Solidesulfovibrio magneticus RS-1: one gene and its partner. The protein of the gene in region 1 binds, or shares a complex with, the protein of each later gene. Links are inferred from orthologs where the notes say so. Each region holds a gene or a part of one and is shown on either strand. Other genes may lie near its edges. The genes, in order: mnmG and mnmE.

Evidence for each region.
Region 2: the proteins of mnmG (region 1) and mnmE are in contact, whole or in part, in a solved structure (PDB 9HIP), measured with the Escherichia coli proteins. The link is inferred for Solidesulfovibrio magneticus RS-1 from one-to-one orthologs.

The regions. Positions count from the first base shown.
Region 1 is NC_012796.1:2,912,438-2,915,663, forward strand. What follows is about bases 308-3,218. They hold mnmG (tRNA uridine-5-carboxymethylaminomethyl(34) synthesis enzyme MnmG), read left to right. Parts: upstream 308-787; coding sequence 788-2,650; downstream 2,651-3,218. Other genes in these bases: DMR_RS12455 (class I SAM-dependent methyltransferase), read left to right, coding at 308-615; DMR_RS12465 (hypothetical protein), read left to right, coding at 2,693-3,218. In the rest of the region: more of DMR_RS12455, read left to right, coding at 1-307; more of DMR_RS12465, read left to right, coding at 3,219-3,226. UniProt on the Escherichia coli protein: NAD-binding protein involved in the addition of a carboxymethylaminomethyl (cmnm) group at the wobble position (U34) of certain tRNAs, forming tRNA-cmnm(5)s(2)U34.
Region 2 is NC_012796.1:4,313,115-4,316,261, reverse strand. What follows is about bases 48-2,879. They hold mnmE (tRNA uridine-5-carboxymethylaminomethyl(34) synthesis GTPase MnmE), read right to left. Parts: upstream 2,244-2,879; coding sequence 852-2,243; downstream 48-851. Other genes in these bases: DMR_RS17845 (PLP-dependent aminotransferase family protein), read right to left, coding at 2,250-2,879; DMR_RS17855 (hypothetical protein), read right to left, coding at 48-445. Outside these bases: more of DMR_RS17855, read right to left, coding at 1-47; more of DMR_RS17845, read right to left, coding at 2,880-3,147. UniProt on the Escherichia coli protein: Exhibits a very high intrinsic GTPase hydrolysis rate. Involved in the addition of a carboxymethylaminomethyl (cmnm) group at the wobble position (U34) of certain tRNAs, forming tRNA-cmnm(5)s(2)U34.

The DNA of each region.
Region 1 (3,226 bases):
CAGTGCCGCCGGCCCGGCGGCATTCTTGGCGAATACATCGGCCGGCGCATGAACCGCAGCCACTACGCCCTGACCACCTGGGGCCTGTCCCAGGTGGACGTCGCCCCGGACCAGGACATCCTCGACATCGGCTGCGGCGGCGGCCGCACCCTGGCCCGGCTGGCCGAACTCGCCCCGCGAGGCCGCATCTGCGGCGTCGACGCCTCGCCCAAAAGCGTGACCCTGTCCCTGCGCCACAACGCCCAGGCCGTGGCCTCGGGCCGCATGGAAATCCGCCAGGCCTCGGTTTCGGCCCTGCCCTACCGCGATTCCACGTTTCACTTGGTCACCGCCGTGGAGACGCATTACTTCTGGCCCGACCTGGTCGCCGACCTGGCCGAAGTGCGGCGGGTGCTGCGCCCGGGCTGCCGGTTCCTGCTTCTTGCCGAGGTCTACGACACGCCGCGTTTCGACGCCCGCAACCGCAAATGGCTGGAACTCGTGCCCATGACCTATTTGACGCCGGCTCGGTTCCGGGAACTGTTCGAGACCGCCGGCTTTGTAGACGTCGCTGTCCGCGAGGAAGCCGACCAGGGCTGGCTGTGCTGCCTGGGCCGCAAGCCCGACACAGCCTAGAGCCGCCTGAGGCCGCCCTTTCCGTTAACGCCGATCTGACCATGCCCCCCATTTTTTGCCCATTCCACCCCTTGCAAGGTGGTCCGGGGGAGATTATCCCCCCCGGCGGGGCGTCGGGGCAGCGCCCCGACATGCTCTTTCCCTTTCCCTACGCCGGAGGCGCGTGACTTCCATGACGTTCGACATCATCGTGATCGGGGCCGGACACGCCGGCTGCGAGGCGGCCATGGCCGCCGCCAGGCTCGGCCATAAGACCCTGCTTCTCACCCAGAACGTGGACCGCATCGGCCACCTGTCCTGCAATCCGGCCATCGGCGGGCTGGCCAAGGGGCACATGGTCCGCGAGATCGACGCCCTTGGCGGCATGATGGGCCTGTGGGCCGACGCCGCCGGCATCCAGTTCCGCACGTTAAACACCAGCAAAGGTCCGGCCGTGCGCGCCACCCGCGCCCAGATCGACCGCGACGAGTATATGCGGGTGGTCAAGCGCGACGTGTTTGCCCAGGAAAACCTCACCGTGCGCCAGGACAGCGCCGAGGACATCCTGGCCGAGGCCGGGCGTGTCAGCGGCCTGCGCGTCGCCTCGGGCGAAATCTTTGCCACCCGGGCCGTCATCGTCACCACCGGCACGTTTCTGGGCGGGCTTATCCACATCGGTCTGACCCAGCTGCGCGGGGGCCGCCTGGGCGATCCGCCTTCCGACGGCTTGCCTGCCAGCCTGCGCCGCCATGGGCTGATCTTTGGCCGCCTCAAGACCGGCACCACCCCGCGCCTGCTGGCCAAGAGCATCGACTTTTCCGTGACCGTGCCCCAGCCCGGCGACACGCCGCCGCCGGGGTTCAGCTTCCACGGCCCCGGGCCGGTGCTGCCCCAGGTTCCCTGCTATCTTACCCACACCAACGCCCGCACCCACGAGGCCATCCGGGCCGGTTTCGAGCGTTCGCCCCTTTTTACCGGCGTCATCCAGGGGACCGGCGCGCGCTACTGCCCCTCGGTGGAAGACAAGGTGGCCCGGTTTCCCGAGCGCGACCGCCATCATGTGTTCCTGGAGCCCGAAGGCCTGGAAAGCCCGGAGATCTACCCCAACGGCATCTCCACCAGCCTGCCCATCGAGACCCAAAAGGCCATGATCGCCACCATCCCGGGCCTGGAAAACGCGGTCATCGTGCGCCCGGGCTACGCCATCGAATACGACTACGCCGACCCGGTGCAGCTGTCCCCGACCCTGGAAACCAAGGCCCTGCCGGGACTGTACTTGGCCGGCCAGATAAACGGCACCTCCGGCTACGAGGAGGCCGCCGCCCAGGGCCTGTGGGCCTCGCTCAACGCCTGTCTGGCGCTTTCCGGCCGTCCGCCGTTTCTCCTGCGCCGCGATCAGGCCTACATGGCCGTCCTGGTCGATGACCTCGTTACCAAGGGGACCAGCGAACCCTACCGCATGTTCACCTCCCGGGCCGAGCATCGGCTGCTCTTGCGCGAGGGCAACGCCGACGCCCGGCTGACCGCCCTGGGTCGGGAGATCGGCTTGGTAGGCGAGGCCCAATGGGCGCGTTACCAGGCCAAGGAAGCGTCCATCGCCCAGGCCCTGGCCGGGCTGGCCGAACGTCGGGTGCGGCCCGGAGACTGCGACGACGCGGCCTGGGAGGCCCTTGGCGGCAAGCCGGCCGAGCGCAGCCTGCGCCTGGACGAACTCCTGCGTCGCCCGGCCGTCACGCTGCCTGATCTGTTCCGTTTCTGGCCCGAACTGGCCGAACTGCCGGCTGAGGCGGCCGTGGAAGCCGAGACCCGCGTCAAATATGACGGGTACTTGAAGCGCCAGGAGGAGCTGGCCGGCCGGGCCGGCCGCCATGAGGGCGTGGAGTTGCCCCAGGACCTCGACTACGCCGCCGTGGCCGGGCTGTCCCGGGAAGTGGTGGAAAAGCTCATCCGGGTGGCCCCGCGCAGCCTGGGCCAGGCCTCGCGCATCTCGGGCGTCACCCCGGCGGCGGTGTCCTGTCTGGAAATCCATCTCAAAAAGCTGTCCAGACAGGCCTAAAAGCCCCTTGTGCCCGCCCGGGCGATGGCTTATGACCGATTCATGGCGGAATTCTGGGGGTTTGCCCACCTTCCGGCTTTTTTAAGCCTCTTTGACCCCGGTTGGTGGGATCGGATGCTCGACGCCACCAACACCGGCCATGCCTCGCCCGAGGCCCTGCTCATCATGGCCATGATTTTCGGGACCTTTTTCACACTGATCGGCGTCGGCGCGTTCGTGAAGACCAAATACCGGCCTTCGGACGTGCGCCCAACCACCTGGATCACCAAGCCGGCCGAGGTCCGGGCCCTGGTGGAAACGGCCCTGACCCAGCGCAGCAAGGTCCGGGTGAGCTTTGTGCGCGACGATCCCGGCGCGCGCATGACCGACGCCGCCATCGTCGCCGCCTCGCCGGGACGCGGCATCGAACTCGAAATGACGTCGCTGGTGCGGGCCAACCCGACCTGGATCGGCAAGCTCGTGGCCTGCGATTTTCGCCTGCGCATCGACCCCCACCGCGATCTGCACAGCTTCTACAACTTCGTTGCCCCCATCCTGGCCATCGGCAAGGCCGGCGACAACTTCATTCACATGACC
Region 2 (3,147 bases), 1.4 Mb from region 1 along the record:
CTCCAGTGGGACCGAAGCCTAGGGTAGCAATAACATTTTTCCCTTGGCCAAGATCAAGAAAAATTGCCTCTCCCTCGACGCGGATGATTATGGGAGAAGCACTCGGGTTCCAATGGACAAACTTCGGCGTAATAGTCACCTGGACAACATTCGATCCTGTCTTTAATCCTTCTGGCGTTTCAACTTCAATAATTATTTTATATTTTATAACTGTTGTCGTCAGCGCATCGCTCACGATCTTTCCGCTCGATACGAACAACCTCGGGCCGGCAACGAGAATGAGGATTGTCAGAAAAATCCATCGCAACAAAGAGACGCGCCAAAACAAAAGCATTGCTATAAATGAAAAGATAGATATGGCAATCTGGGCGTGAAGGCCAATAATGGTATGCAGCAGCGCTGCATACATCCAGATATAACTTACGAAATCACTGCCCTGTAACATGCTTACCAACGTCGTTGCGGCAAGTTGTTGTCTACCGCAGTATTATAGAGTTGCGCGACCATTTTTGCCTGAGCCCCCCGGTGAGCCAGTCCCATGTCTCATACATTCCAAGCGTCTCCACGGGCATCAGTTGCCCATGGAGCTTCGTTTTGACCTGCCCGTATCTAAACCTTCGAGGATTGGATACAGGAAATACTCAATGACGCGGCGCTTGCCAACAGTGATTTCAGCGCAAAGGGTCAGGCGGGGATGCCCGGAAAGCCGGGCGGCAGATTCTTGAGCTCCGCGCAGGAGGCGGGCGGGAGGACGATCCTGGCGCGAACGGTCAGCGTGTCGCCCAGGGCCTGTGTTTGTGGAAGATGTCCTGCTGATGGTCTTGACCGTTGCGCTTCTCACGCCATGCTTGTCATTTTCCGATGCAGAACCGGTCGAAGACGGCGTTTAGGACGTCGTCGGGCGTGGTCTCGCCGGTGATGTCGGCGACCAGCCCGGCGGCCGTCTCCAGGCGCACGCCCATGAGGTCGTAGGGGATGCCTGAAGCGATGTCCTCGGCCAGGGCGGCCAGCTCGGCTCGAGCCGCCGACAGCGCCGCCGCTTCGCGGTCGCTGGGGGCCGGCGTGTCCGGCTCGGGCGGGCCGTTCTCGGCGGTCAGCATGGCCCGGATGGCGGCCACAAGACCGGTGAGGCCGTGGCCGGTGCGCGAGGACACGGCCACGCCACGGATGCCGCGCCCGGCAAGCGCGGCCAACGGCGCGGGTTCGGCCGGCGGCAGGTCGGCCTTGGTGGCGACGGCCAGCACCTTGCCCGGCCCCAGTTCGGCCAGCACGGCCTCGGCCTCGGGGTCCGGGGCAAAGGGCGTGGAGCCGTCCACCACGTACAGTCCCAGCGTGGCCCGCCGGGCCTTTTCCAGGCCGCGCTTCTTGCCCATGTCCTCGATGGCGTCGTCGGTGGCCCGCAGCCCGGCCGTGTCGGTCAGGCGCACGGGCAGGCCGTCGAGGTCGAGGCTCTCTTCCAGATAATCGCGGGTGGTGCCGGGAAGCGCCGTCACGATGGCCCGGTCCGTGCCGAGCAGGGCATTAAATAAGCTCGACTTGCCGGCGTTGACCTTGCCGAAAAGGGCCACCGTCGCGCCTTGCCGGTAGGGCGCGGCCCGTTGTCCGGCTTCGAGCAGGGCGTCGATGCGGGCAACAGCCGCTGCCACGCCGTCGGCAAAGGCCTCGCGCGGCAGGCATTCCACTTCCTCTTCCGGAAAATCCACGGCCAGGCAGATGCCGGCCAGGAGATCGGCCAGGGCCTGCCCCAGTTCCCGGGCCGCCTCGCCCATGCCGCCGGTCAGGCGGTTTAGCGCCAGATCGGCCTGGACCGCGCCCCGGGCGGCGATGAGTTCGGCCACGGCCTCGGCCTGGGACAGGTCCAGCCGGCCGTTTAAAAAGGCGCGCTTGGTGAATTCCCCGGCTTCGGCCGGCCGCGCGCCCAGGGCGTAAGCGGCCCCGAGCACGGCAGCCAGCACGGCCGGGGAGCCGTGGCAGAAAAGCTCGGCCGTGTCCTGCCCGGTGTAGCTGCCCGGGCCGGGCATGAAGGCGGCCATGCCCTCGTCGAGGAGCCTGCCCCCGGGCGCGTGAAAGGTCCCGTGGTGCAGGCGGTAGGGCCTAAGGCCCGAAAAGTCCGGCCGTGGCGACCGGAAGAGCTTCTCGGCAATGTCCCGGGCGGCCGGGCCGCTGACGCGAATAATGCCGACGCCGCCGCGACCCGGCGGGGTCGCGACGGCGGCGATGGTGTCGGAAGGCTTGGGGCGCATGGGGCGTTAGGCGTCCGGTCCGGCCGGACAGGCCGGCGTTTCCAGAAGCTTTTCAATGGCCCGGCCCATGCGGCGGATGCCTTCCACGATGCGCTCGGGTTCGGCGTTGGAGAAGTTGAGCCGCATGGTGCGCTGGCCCGAGCCGTCCACGAAAAACGGCTCGCCGGGCACGAAGGCGACCTTTTCCTTGATGCACAGGTCAAACAGGGCAAAGGCCGAGCAGCCCTCGGGCAGAGTGACCCACAGGAACATGCCGCCCTCGGGTTCGGTGTACGCCACGCCTTCGGGGAATTCGGCCTTGATGCGTTCGACCATGAGATCGCGCTGGGCCCCGTAGGCGGCCTTGATGGTGGCGATATGGGCGTCGAGGTCGTTGTCGGCCAGGTACTGCACCAGGATGCGCTGCACCAGCGTCGAACAGTGGAGGTCGGAGGCCTGCTTGGCCGTGACGAGCTTGGGCAGGGAGTCGGGATCGGCCACCACCCAGCCCAGGCGCAGGCCCGGGGCGGCGATCTTGGAGAACGTGCCCAGCAGATAGCGGTCCTGGGTCATGAAGGCTGACACCGGCGGCAGGGCTTCGCCCATGAAGCGCAGTTCGCCGTAAGGGTCGTCCTCGACGAAAACCGCGTCGGACACGCGCATGGCCTCGGACACGGCCCGGCGGGCGGCCAGGGAATAGGTCAGGCCCGAAGGATTCTGGAAGTTGGGAACGGCGTAGAACATCTTGGCCCGTTGCCGGGTGAGCACGTCGGTCAGGCGGTCGATGTCCGGGCCTTCGGGCCCCAGCGGCACGCCGGCAAAGGTCGGTTCGAAGACCGAGAAGGCCTGGATGGCCCCGATGTAGCCGGGCAGCTCCACGCCGACCACGTCGCCGGGGTCGAGAAAGACCTTGCCCAAGAGATCC